Zobellia alginiliquefaciens: one gene and its partner. The protein of the gene in region 1 binds, or shares a complex with, the protein of each later gene. Links are inferred from orthologs where the notes say so. Each region holds a gene or a part of one and is shown on either strand. Other genes may lie near its edges. The genes, in order: P0077_RS02025 and accD.

The links.
Region 2: the proteins of P0077_RS02025 (region 1) and accD are in contact, whole or in part, in a solved structure (PDB 8UXZ), measured with the Escherichia coli proteins. The link is inferred for Zobellia alginiliquefaciens from one-to-one orthologs.

The regions. Positions count from the first base shown.
Region 1 is NZ_CP119758.1:485,827-492,322, forward strand. What follows is about bases 2,523-5,382. They hold P0077_RS02025 (acetyl-CoA carboxylase carboxyltransferase subunit alpha), read right to left. Parts: upstream 4,500-5,382; coding sequence 3,546-4,499; downstream 2,523-3,545. Other genes in these bases: dnaB (replicative DNA helicase), read right to left, coding at 2,523-3,390; P0077_RS02030 (DMT family transporter), read right to left, coding at 4,545-5,382. Also shown: P0077_RS02010 (beta-N-acetylhexosaminidase), read right to left, coding at 1-419; P0077_RS02015 (asparagine synthetase B), read right to left, coding at 468-1,733; more of dnaB, read right to left, coding at 1,843-2,522; more of P0077_RS02030, read right to left, coding at 5,383-5,438; P0077_RS02035 (LptF/LptG family permease), read right to left, coding at 5,464-6,496. UniProt on the Escherichia coli protein: Component of the acetyl coenzyme A carboxylase (ACC) complex. First, biotin carboxylase catalyzes the carboxylation of biotin on its carrier protein (BCCP) and then the CO(2) group is transferred by the carboxyltransferase to acetyl-CoA to form malonyl-CoA.
Region 2 is NZ_CP119758.1:3,128,737-3,135,187, reverse strand. The notes cover bases 1-2,815. They hold accD (acetyl-CoA carboxylase, carboxyltransferase subunit beta), read left to right. Parts: upstream 1-877; coding sequence 878-1,753; downstream 1,754-2,815. Other genes in these bases: P0077_RS13150 (DUF302 domain-containing protein), read right to left, coding at 2,357-2,815; P0077_RS13155 (hypothetical protein), read left to right, coding at 1,816-2,232; fbaA (class II fructose-bisphosphate aldolase), read left to right, coding at 1-843. In the rest of the region: more of P0077_RS13150, read right to left, coding at 2,816-3,274; rpsO (30S ribosomal protein S15), read left to right, coding at 3,526-3,795; P0077_RS13140 (polyribonucleotide nucleotidyltransferase), read left to right, coding at 3,983-6,211; P0077_RS13135 (sigma-70 family RNA polymerase sigma factor), read left to right, coding at 6,376-6,451.

The DNA of each region.
Region 1 (6,496 bases):
CCATTTTTAGGTGTATTTTCCACTGCCAATTGCACTAAGCTAACGGCTCCATAAAACACTCCGGATACAGTTGTTCCCGTAATTTTGATTTCTTGCGGGGATACGGAAAGATGGTACCCCTCAGTACCGATTGATTCATCTGAAACCAATTCTAAAGTAATTTGTTTTAGGCTTTTTGAATGAAAATCACCTGTATGTAATGGTATTCTAGTTTGTGTCAATATTTGCGCCTTTAAAAAAGAAGCAACGTCTTGTAACCGTATGTCCGAACTGGCTATAGACGTATTTTTATCCAATACGAACTGGCCCTTTCCGGCAATGGCCTTTGTAGGTTCTGGGATTATTGGCGACTGCGCATTTAAAAAAACAGGTGATAAACAAAGTAATACGAGTAGAATAAAATTTACGGAGATTCTCATTGAAATAAAGGGTATGCGGATTAACTAATTTTGAAAAGAGATAGGGATTTAAGTTTTCTGTTTCTTCTTCCTGGCAGCAGGAAACAGAACATTGTTCAGTATCAGTCGATACCCAGGAGAATTGGGGTGTAGCTCTAATTCCGTTTTAGGGTCCCCTACCCTATGCTGATAGTCTTCTGGATCGTGACCGCCATAAAATGTAAAAAAGCCTTTTCCTTTTACACCATGAATATAGCGGGCTTCTCCATTCAATTTATTTTCGCCCAAAACCATGACCGTTGGCTTCACTTCTTCTCTTGCGAATGCCGTGGTCTGCCCCATAAAGCCCTTGACCAAAGAGGTATGATTTTGACAAAGCATAGTAGGAACGGCATCCCATTTTGCAGAAAAATCCATTAATGAAAAATAATCGGACTCCTTGGGAACGTTTCCTCTTTTACTTGTCATATCAATTGATGAAAACTCATATTTGAGCGGATTTCTTTCTAATGTAAAATCCGTAAAGGCAAACGTTTTATTGTAATCCAATTGACTTTGATAGTTCGCATCCGAAGGGTCATTATCGAACATGGGTTCGCAAATATCAACACCTTCTGCAGAAAGCGCAATATCAAAACTATCCGTAGCAGAGCACATAGCGAACATAAACCCTCCACCTATAACATACTTCCTTATTTTTTGGGCTACGGCACTTTTTTCTTCCGAAACTTTTGAAAATCCATGTGTGTGAGCTAGTGCCTCAGCCTCCTTTTTTTGTTCTATATACCAAGGGGCAGCACGGTATGCTCCATAAAACTTTCCGTATTGACCTGTAAAATCTTCGTGGTGTAAGTGCAGCCAATCGTACAACGCCAACTTATCGCCTAATACTTCCTCATCGTAAACGGTAACATATGGAATCTCCGCATAGGTCAGCACCATAGTTACGGCATCGTCCCAAGGTTGATTTCCTTTGGGGGAATAGACTGCAATCTTCGGAGCTTTTTCAAGAATTACAGCATCTTGATTTTTAGATGGACTACTGATTTCCGACAAAATATTCGCCGCTTGACTATCAGATAAAATTTCAAAGGAAACTCCTCTAATTTGACATTCTTTACGGATAACATCTCCATCGGGCAGCAAAAAAGAACCTCCTCTATAATTCAGAAGCCATTGCACTTTCTGCTGCTTATTGAGTACCCAATAGGTAATTCCGTAGGCTTTAAGGTGGTCTTTCTGACCCTCGGCATCCATAGGAATTAAAATGGAGGATGCAGAAAGTTGCAAAACACCAATTAAGATGAAAAGAATTGACAAAAGCGATTTCACCATATTTCTAGCACTTTATTTTTTCTAAAGATACTTGAAAAACTACGCTTTTTATCTTCACTCAAAGTTAAAGCTATTAGAAAACTAACTGATTTTGGGAATTTCTCTTCTATTAAAACGGAACATCATCATCTCCAGGAGGCATGTTATCGTTCATAGAACTACCAAAAGCTTCGTTCGCATCTGGTAAGTTCGGCGTAATAAAAGGATTGTCCTCGTTCTCGTTCATTTTAGATTGGAACTCAAACGGAGAGTCAAAATCGTCTAGGTTATCAAACTTACCGAGGTTACCGATAAATTTCAAACGAATATTTTCCAGACCACCATTACGGTGTTTGGCAACGATAAACTCTGCCTGACCTTGTGTTGGGCTTCGTTCTTCGTCATCCCATTCATCAATTTTATAATATTCAGGACGGAAAATAAACGACACAATATCCGCATCCTGCTCAATCGCACCAGATTCACGTAAATCCGAAAGTAAAGGTCTTTTACTACCTCCACGGGTTTCAACCGCACGTGAAAGCTGAGATAGTGCAATTACGGGTATATTCAATTCTTTTGCCAATGCCTTAAGGTTACGCGAAATGGTAGAAATTTCCTGTTCACGGTTTCCTCCTTTGCCGGTTCCACCAGCGGTCATTAACTGTAAATAATCAATAATAATTATCTTAATATCATGCTGTGAAGCCAAACGTCTGGCCTTTGCACGCAAGTCAAAAATAGATAAAGAAGGCGTATCATCAATAAATAACGGTGCTTTCTCTAGCGCTTTTACTTTTACGTTCAGCTGCTCCCACTCGTGCTTTTCTAATTTACCGGTTCTCAATTTTTCGGATGAAAGTCCGGTTTCCGAAGAAATCAAACGTGTAATTAACTGCACAGAAGACATCTCACAGGAAAAGAAAGCAACACCTTGTCCACTATCTACAGCAATATTTCTTGCCATGGATAATGTTAATGCGGTTTTACCCATACCGGGACGTGCAGCTACAATAATCAAATCACTAGGCTGCCAACCCGAAGTAAGTTTATCCAACTTATCAAAGCCGGTGGCAATACCGCTCATCCCCTCTTTATTGGAAATCTCTTCAATCTTTTTCTTTGCCTGAATTACCAAATCCATAGCCGTCTCCGCAGAACGTTTCAGGTTACCTTGAGTAACATCATATAATTTAGATTCCGCACTATCTAAAAGGTCAAAAACATCGGTTCCTTCATCATATGCCTCTTCAATAATCTCATTGGAAATTTTAATCAAGCTCCGCTGAATGTACTTCTGCAGAATAATACGTGCATGGAACTCAATATGTGCCGATGAAGCCACTTTTTGAGTCAGTTTAATGAGGTAAAAATCACCTCCTATGGCATCTAACCTTCCATCTCGCTTTAATTGGGAGGAAACCGTTAATAAATCCACTGGTTCGGAACTTTCGAACAGCTTAAAAATGGATTCATAGATGTATCGATGGGCATCTTTATAGAAAACATCAGGATGAAGGATATCTATTACTTCATCTACACCCTTTTTATCAATCATCATAGCACCCAACACAACCTCTTCTAAATCAACAGATTGAGGTGGAATTTTACCTCTTTCTAAATTGATTAGGGTTGACTTGTCTATTTTGCGTCCGACGACCGGATTAATTTTTTCCATTTTACGAAATTATGCAATTAACTAAAAAATAAAGAGAAGTATAGTTAACAGGTAATAAACATTACCGTGTTAATAAGTTACAATTTTATGTTGATAACAAAAAAAATCTGAGGAAAGTCTTCCTCAGATTTTAATCAGCTTGTAAAAAGTGTCCGTTAACCGTTAAAAACACCCATTTGGGCGTATTTATCCATTCGGGTTTTGACTAATTCTTTTGGGGATAACTTTTCTAAAGCCTTAAATTGTGTCAATATTTTGTTTTTCACAACTTCAAAAGTCTTTTCCCTATTTGCATGTGCACCGCCCGCAGGTTCGCGTACGATTTCATCGATTAATTTTAATTTTTTCATATCGGTAGCAGTAAGTTTTAATGCCTCAGCAGCCACTTCCTTATACTCCCAACTTCTCCAAAGAATAGAAGAACAAGATTCCGGAGAAATCACCGAATACCATGTGTTTTCCAACATCAACACTTTATCTCCTACACCTATACCCAAAGCTCCACCAGAAGCTCCTTCACCAATAATTACAACAATAATTGGCACTTTAAGACGGGTCATCTCTAAAATGTTACGGGCTATTGCCTCTCCTTGCCCACGTTCTTCCGCCTCAATACCGGCAGCGCCACCAGGAGTATCTATAAAGCACACCACAGGCACATTAAATTTCTCCGCAGATTTCATTAAGCGCAGTGCTTTACGATAGCCTTCTGGGTTGGCCATACCAAAGTTACGGTACTGCCTTGTCTTTGTATTATATCCTTTTTGTTGACCGATGAACATGAAGCTCTGGTCGCCAATTTTACCAAGACCACCGATCATTGCCTTATCATCTTTTACATTTCTATCTCCGTGAAGTTCTAGAAAAGTATCGCCACAAATAGCGTTGATGTAGTCTAAAGTATAGGGTCTATTTGGGTGCCTAGATAACTGTACCCGTTGCCAGGCCGTAAGGTTTTTGTAGATTTCTTTACGGGTATCCGCTAACTTCTTTTCAATCTGTTTACAGGTTTCCGTTACATCTACTTCGCTTTCTTCCCCAATAATCATGCATTTATCCAGCTGCTCTTCAAGCTCTTTTATCGGGAGTTCAAAATCGAGATATTCCATTAGTGTAATAGGTTTAGTTTGATGGACAAATATAGAACTTTAAGCTTATCTCCTGAAGGGTTTTTTAAACCTTCTCCTATTTTTAAGGATTCCGTTGGCAAGAACCGTCAATAAGATGATGCCTCCACCCACATAAAACAGGGGATTCATTTTTTCTGATTCGCCTAAAATAAAATAAGCTAAAATTATGCCGTACACAGGCTCTAAGTTAATAGTGAGCATTACCGTGTAAGGACTAATGTATTTTAAAATTTTTATCGATGCGATAAAGGCATAGGCGGTACAAATTGAAGCTAGAATAAACAGATACAACCAATCGTTCTGCGAGAGTGCAAAAAATTGAGCGTCAAAACTACCTTGAAACGCTAAAAAGATAGTCAGCAATACTACTCCGCTCACCAACTCATAGAATGAGATTACGGAAGGTCTTTCCTTTTGAATCAGCTTTCCATTAATGAGTGAAAAAAGAGCCGATAAAAATGCAGAGACAAGTGCCAATAGTATACCATAGAGATATTGCGTATCTACCTTAAAAATTAAATACAGCCCTAGCATAACCACAATACCAAAAACAATCTCATACCAAATCATCTTGCGCTTGTACCAAAAAGGCTCTATTAAAGCTGTAAAAAATGCACCTGTTGAAATAGTAGCCAGCGTAATGGAAACATTAGAAACTTTAATGGACAAAAAGAAGGTAACCCAATGCAACGCAATTACAATACCTGCACCTAACAAAGACCATAGCATGGGGCGGGAAACTTTAAGGGAATATTTTTTAGCTTTTAGATATAATAAGATAAATACGGCCGCAATAAGCATACGATACCAGACCAGCGGCATAGCGTCTAGGGTAATCAGTTTACCCAATACCGCTGTGAAGCCCCAAATAAAGACAATAAAATGTAAGTGTAGGTAATTTTTTAACTGCGCCCCCATAAAAGCCTATTTAGAAGTACAAGCGTTATCGTTTTGCCTTCTGCAACAACACTACTGCAAGAATCCCAAAAATCATATTTGGTACAAGTACCGCTAAAAGAGGGGAAAAACCAGACTGCTCCGCTAGTGTACCAAAAACTTTATCAAAAAAGACAAAAACGAATGCCACTATAATTCCAAAAGCAAGGTTTACTCCCATACCACCCCGTCTTTTAACCGACGAAACGGCAACCGCTATGATAGTAAGAATAAAGGCTGTTATTGGCAACGCCCACCGTTTGTATTTCACCAATACATAGGTGTTTATATTGGAAGCGCCTTTAAGTTTTTGGTCTTTTATAAAGCGATTCAACTCAAAAATATTTTTGGTTTCCGCTGCGTAAGATACTGGGGTAAGGTCACCTATCTTAAAGGAAAAAAGCGTATCCAAACGCCTCTTAGTCTCTACCAGTGCGGTATCTTCCAATATTCTGCGTTTCTTATAGGTAGTTAAACGGTATACACTGTCTTTATCTACGTAACGGATATTGGCCGCAGAAATCTTAAACTCAAGCTCATTCTCATCATTAAATCGCTCAAAGGTAAAATTGTAACCAATCTCCCTTGCCGGATCAAAACTGCTTACATAAATAAAATCATTGGCGTTTAATTGGGTAAAAATATTATTGGTAACCCTATCTTGTTTCCCTTTTTTTAGATACTTGTATTTAAACTCGTTAAACCCTTTACTGGCATTGGGCACGATAAACATACCCATGATGAACATAATTATGGCAATAATGGATGCTCCGATTATATAGGGGCGCAAAAATCTATTATATGAAACCCCTGAACTTAAAATAGCTACAATTTCTGTATTGCCCGCCAGTTTAGAAGTAAAGAAAATAATGGATAGAAAAAGAAAAATAGGGAACAGTAAACTTCCTATATAAATGGTAAAGTTTCCAAAATAGATAAGTATTTCATCCAATGGAGCCTCATTGGCCTGCATCTTTCCTATTTGTTCCGCCAAATGGGCCATGATACCAATAGGAATGAACAGCAATATCATCACCGAA
Region 2 (6,451 bases), 2.6 Mb from region 1 along the record:
CAGAAAGCAGCCGTTCTTGGTGCCGTAGCCGGAGCAAAACATGTACACCAATTGGCAGAAGCTTACGGAGCTACCGTAATTCTTCATACAGACCACTGTGCTAAGAAATTATTACCTTGGATAGACGGACTTTTAGATGCTAGTGAGAAACATTTTGCCGAGACTGGAAAATCTCTTTTCAGCTCACATATGATCGACCTTTCCGAAGAGCCTCTTGAAGAAAACATTGAAATCTGTAAAGGGTACTTAGAGCGCATGAGCAAAATGAACATGACGTTAGAGATAGAACTTGGTATTACAGGTGGAGAAGAAGATGGTGTTGACAATTCTGATGTTGATGACTCTAAATTGTACACACAACCAGAAGAAGTAGCTTATGCTTACGAGGAGCTTTCCAAAGTAAGCCCAAGATTTACAATTGCAGCAGCTTTTGGTAACGTTCATGGTGTGTACAAGCCAGGAAACGTTAAACTGACTCCAAAAATCCTTAAAAACTCTCAAGAGTATATCACTGAAAAATACGGTGTAGAAAACAACCACATAGATTTTGTTTTCCATGGTGGATCAGGTTCTACGGTCGAAGAAATAAGAGAAGGTATTAGCTACGGTGTTATTAAAATGAATATTGATACAGATTTGCAGTATGCATTTTTAGCTGGAGTTCGTGACTATGTTCAAGATAAAAAAGACTTCCTTCAAGCTCAGATTGGAAATCCAAATGGCGCAGATGAACCTAACAAAAAGTTCTATGACCCAAGAGTTTGGTTACGCGAAGGAGAAAAGTCTTTTGTTGAGCGTTTGAAAAAGGCTTTTGAAGATTTAAACAATGTAAATACCTTATAGGTAAAGTACATCCCCAAAACTAATTATGGAAGATATGACGGCTTGGTTCAGAAGAAAGGAAAAGGGAATACAAACGGCTACCGAAGAGAAAAAAGACACCCCAAAAGGGTTGTGGTACAAATCTCCAACGGGAAAAATTGTTGAATCAGAAGTACTTGCCAAGAACTTTTACGTAAGCCCTGAAGACGATTATCACGTTCGCATAGGCAGTAAAGAGTATTTTGAAATGCTTTTTGATGATAACAAATTCAGGGAACTGGATGCCAAATTGACCTCTAAAGACCCTTTGAAGTTTGAGGACACCAAAAAATATTCGGAAAGACTAAAGGCTGCACAAAAGAAAACTGGACTTAACGATGCCGTAAGAACCGGTTTTGGTAAGTCTATAGGCAAAGATATTGTTATAGCTTGTATGGACTTTAATTTTATTGGTGGGTCTATGGGTAGCGTTGTTGGTGAAAAAATTGCACGTGCCATAGATTACGCTATAAAAAGAAAAGTTCCTTTTGTAATGATTTCAAAATCTGGGGGAGCCCGTATGATGGAAGCCGCCCTGTCTTTAATGCAATTAGCCAAAACATCGGCAAAATTAGCACAACTGGCAGAAGCTAAACTTCCATATATATCACTTTGTACAGACCCTACCACTGGTGGAACAACCGCGTCCTATGCAATGTTAGGGGACATTAACATATCAGAACCTGGTGCATTAATTGGTTTTGCAGGCCCCAGAGTAGTAAAAGAAGCTACGGGAAAAGAACTTCCCGAAGGTTTCCAAACTGCAGAGTTTGTTAAGGACCATGGTTTTTTGGATTTTATCTCACATAGAAGAGATTTGAAAAAGAAAATCAACCTTTATATAGATTTAATTCAGAACAACCCTGTGAGAACTGAAAAGGTTTCGGCATGAAACCGTTAGTTATTACACTAATTTCATTTTGGTTTTTTTGTTGTTCAACAGATAAAGAAAGTATGCCCGCCGAATCGGATTTGGCGGGCATTTTATCTGATTCCGCAAAAGTTCTTGAAGTTAAAGTATCGGGCACTGAGAACAACTATACTTTCAGTACAACCATTCAAAGCCCGGATACCGGTTGTAATCTATATGCAGACTGGTGGGAAATCATTGATTTAAAAGGAAACCTTATTTATAGGAGAATTTTAACTCACAGCCATGTAGAGGAACAACCTTTTACTCGTTCCGGATCAAATATTACCTTGGCAAAAACTACTGAAGTTTACATACGCGCGCATGTACACCCAGTAGGCTACACCTCTGAGGTTCTAAAAGGCTCAGTTGAAAATGGCTTTATGGAGGTAGAATTAGACTCAGAATTCGCCATAGAATTGGAGAAAGCGGAGCCTCTTCCTGCGGGATGTGATTTTTAGATTTTCAAAACTGGCTTAAATCCATGCTCTATTTTACTTAAAAAATCACCTTCTACTTTTTTTTGAGAAACAAAAAAAGCCCCACTATTTCTAGTGAAGCTCAATTCATTTTTTTTAAATTACTCTATTGGTTTACAGATGTAGCAATACCTTGTAATGCAGCTAAAATAGTTTCTAAAGTAGCGTCATTATCCGTAACACCATGTCTTGACATAAATAGTTCTGGACTGTTAAAAGCAATTTTCACCTCACCCTCCGCATTTTCATACACCAATATTTTTTGTGGTAAATCAAGTGCTGAAGTTTGCTTGTCTTGCATTAACGGTGTTCCCAAGCTTGGATTACCAAAAATAATTACGCTAGTAGGCAACAACTCCAACTCAACATTGGCCGCATTGGCTTGATGATCTAATTCCGCAACAATTTTAAGATTTGGGTTACCTTCAATCACACTCATTATACCTTCGTAGGTAGCGTCAAATGTTTCTTGACTTACAACTGTCAACACTTTATAATCGGCAGGCACTTCACTAGGCTGCTCCGTTACCTCTCCAATTCCGGCATTTTCGCTTAAATTCCTCAATGCTCCTGCCATTGTAGATAATGTAGATACATCCCCTACTGTATGGCGATTAGCTAAATATGTTGTAGAATTATAACCTATGTAAACTTCTTCACTATCACTTTGATAAACCAAAATACGTTGTGGCAAATCTAATCCCGCCTGTTGGTTTACCTGCATTAATGGTGTTCCTAAATTAGGGTTGCCAAAGAAAATTATTTTCGTTGGGTTTAGCTCCAACTCCGCTGAAGCCGCGTTGGCCGTATGATTTACTTCGGCTACAATTGTAATATTTTCATTTGCCTCTAAACTTGCTTTAAGAACAGCATAGGTCTCATCAAAAGATTGTGTACTTTTTAGAAAGTTCATACCTACTACATTTGGAGCGGTATCCGTCTTTTCAGGTTCGTTTGTTTCATCTTCATCGCATGCAATAAAAGCTAATACCAAGCAAACACTCATAAAAAATTTCAAATTCATAATCATATTATTTTTTAGGGGGACTTAAGTCTATATCGGTGTTCTAATCAACAGACCGCCATTAATAGTATAATAATATACGCAAGGTATTAGCAATCGGTTTTTTCTGTATCACACAGTTTTTTTTACCTACCAAGGCCACAATACATTTAATTGAACAAATTATTTGTTTTATGCTCATAAATCGTATCTTTGCAGCTTGATTGAAAATCAGTCATATATACATAAAAATCATTTAAAACAATATTGGAATGTATTTAACAAAAGAAGTAAAAGCCGAAATCTTTAAGAAACACGGCGGTAGTGAAACAAACACAGGTTCTACAGAAGGCCAAATCGCTTTGTTCACACACAGAATTAACCACCTAACCGGTCACTTAAAAAAGAACCACAAAGATTACAACACTGAGCGTTCATTAGTAAAGTTGGTAGGTAAAAGAAGAAGCCTACTTGATTATATGATCAAGAACGATATTGTTAAGTATCGTGAGCTTATTAAAGAACTAGGTATTAGAAAATAAGTATTTTACAAAGGGCTGAAATTTTCAGCCCTTTTTTTTTATATATTAGTCATCCTAAATAATTAGGATTTTACAAAAAGCTGCACCCAGTTTTTCATTGGTCAACACAACACAACAACTTCGGCCTTAACAAGTCGATAAGACCATTGTTTAACAATTCGCCCATTGGCGTATTTAATTAAAATTTATGATTCCAAAAGTATTTAAAGAGGTCATAGACCTTGGTGACGGTAGGGAAATTTCTATCGAAACCGGAAAATTGGCAAAGCAGGCCCACGGTTCTGTTGTTGTACAGTCAGGAAAATGTATGCTATTGTGTACGGTTGTTTCCAACTACAAACAAAGTGATGTTGACTTTCTTCCATTAACGGTAGATTACCGCGAAAAATTTGCAGCTGCGGGCCGTTACCCAGGTGGTTTCTTCAAAAGGGAAGCAAGACCTAGTGATGGTGAAGTATTGACTATGCGTTTGGTAGACCGTGTACTTCGTCCACTTTTCCCAAAAGATTATCACTCTGAAACTCAGGTGATGATTCAATTAATGTCTCATGATGATGACGTTATGCCAGATGCAATGGCCGGTTTGGCTGCATCTGCTGCAATTCAATTATCGGATTTTCCATTTGAATGTGCAATCTCTGAAGCTAGAGTTGCCCGCGTAGACGGTAAATTCGTTATCAACCCAACTAGAGCTCAATTGGCCGAATCCGACATTGATATGATGATCGGTGCTTCTGCTGATTCTGTAATGATGGTTGAAGGTGAGATGGATGAAATTTCTGAAGAAGAAATGACCGAGGCCATCAAATTTGCACACGAAGCCATTAAAGTACAGTGTGCCGCTCAATTAAAACTTGCTGAAGCTTTCGGAAAGAAAGATGTACGTGAGTATGAGCCAGAAAGAGAAGATGAAGACTTGGCCAAGAAAATTCACGACATGGCATATGACAAAGTATATGCCGTAGCTAAAGCAGGTTCTGCCAAACATGAGAGAAGCGCTTCTTTTAGTGAAATAAAAGAAGAAATTAAAGCTACTTTCTCTGAAGAAGAACAAGCTGACTTTGGTGGTATGATTTCAAAATACTACAATAAAGCTGAAAAAGCTGCTGTTCGTGATCTTACCCTAAACGAAGGTTTACGTTTAGATGGTCGTAAGACCGATGAGATTAGACCTATCTGGTGTGAAGTAGATTACCTACCATCAACACACGGTTCCGCTATATTTACCCGTGGGGAAACTCAGGCATTGGCTACTGTAACCCTAGGTACTTCTAGAGATTCAAACAAAATTGACATGCCATCTTACGAAGGTGAGGAGAATTTCTATTTACACTACAACTTCCCTCCTTTCTCAACTGGTGAAGCAAGACCTATCCGTGGTACTTCTCGTCGTGAGGTAGGACATGGTAACTTGGCACAACGTGCCTTAAAAGGAATGGTCCCTGCAGATTGCCCTTATACAGTTCGTGTAGTATCCGAAGTGTTAGAATCTAACGGTTCCTCTTCTATGGCTACTGTTTGTGCTGGTACTATGGCAATGATGGATGCTGGTGTACAATTGAAAAAACCGGTTTCAGGTATTGCAATGGGATTAATTTCTGATGCGGACTCTGGTAAATATGCCGTTCTTTCCGATATTTTAGGTGATGAAGATCACTTGGGAGATATGGACTTTAAAGTAACCGGTACAGCAGATGGTATTACCGCTTGCCAAATGGACATTAAAGTAAAAGGTCTTTCTTACGAAATCTTGGTAAATGCCTTAAAACAAGCAAGAGAAGGTCGTTTACACATTCTTGGAAAACTGACGGATACTATCTCTGCTCCTAACGCAGATGTGAAGCCTCATTCTCCAAAAATGGTTACACGTACTATTCCTAATGAATTTATTGGTGCACTTATTGGACCAGGAGGAAAAGTAATTCAAGAACTTCAAAAAGAAACAGATACTACTATTGTTATCAATGAAGACCCGGTTACAGAAGAAGGTATTGTTGAAATTTTAGGTACGGACCAGAATGGTATTGACGCGGTATTGGCCAAGATCGATGCCCTAATGTTCAAACCTGCAGTTGGTAGTGCTTACGAAGTTAAAGTAATTAAAATGCTAGACTTTGGCGCTGTTGTAGAATACCAAGATGCCCCGGGCAATGAAGTATTGTTACATGTTTCCGAATTGGCATGGGAAAGAACCGAGAATGTTTCCGATGTTGTGAACATGGGTGACGTTTTTGATGTGAAGTACTTAGGTACCGACCCAAGAACCCGTAAAGAAAAGGTTTCTAGAAAAGCTCTTTTACCAAAACCTGAAGGTTTTGTAGAAAGACCACCACGTAACGATAAAGATCGTGGTCGTGGTAGAGATGACAGACGAGGTGGTAGAGACAACCGTGATCGTAAGCCAAGAAGAGACTAAACACTCTTTTCTTTAATACATATTTAAAGCCTCAACATAGTAAGTTGAGGCTTTTTTATGCGACTTATCTAAAAAGTAAAGTTTTTTTCACCCAATTGTAACATTTCTATGTTTTTTACGTATAAGTATATGCAGTCTATGCAAACTGAACCTAATTTATTTACATGAGACAGCTTAAAATCACAAAACAGGTCACCAACAGGGAGACCGCATCTTTGGACAAGTACTTGCAAGAAATAG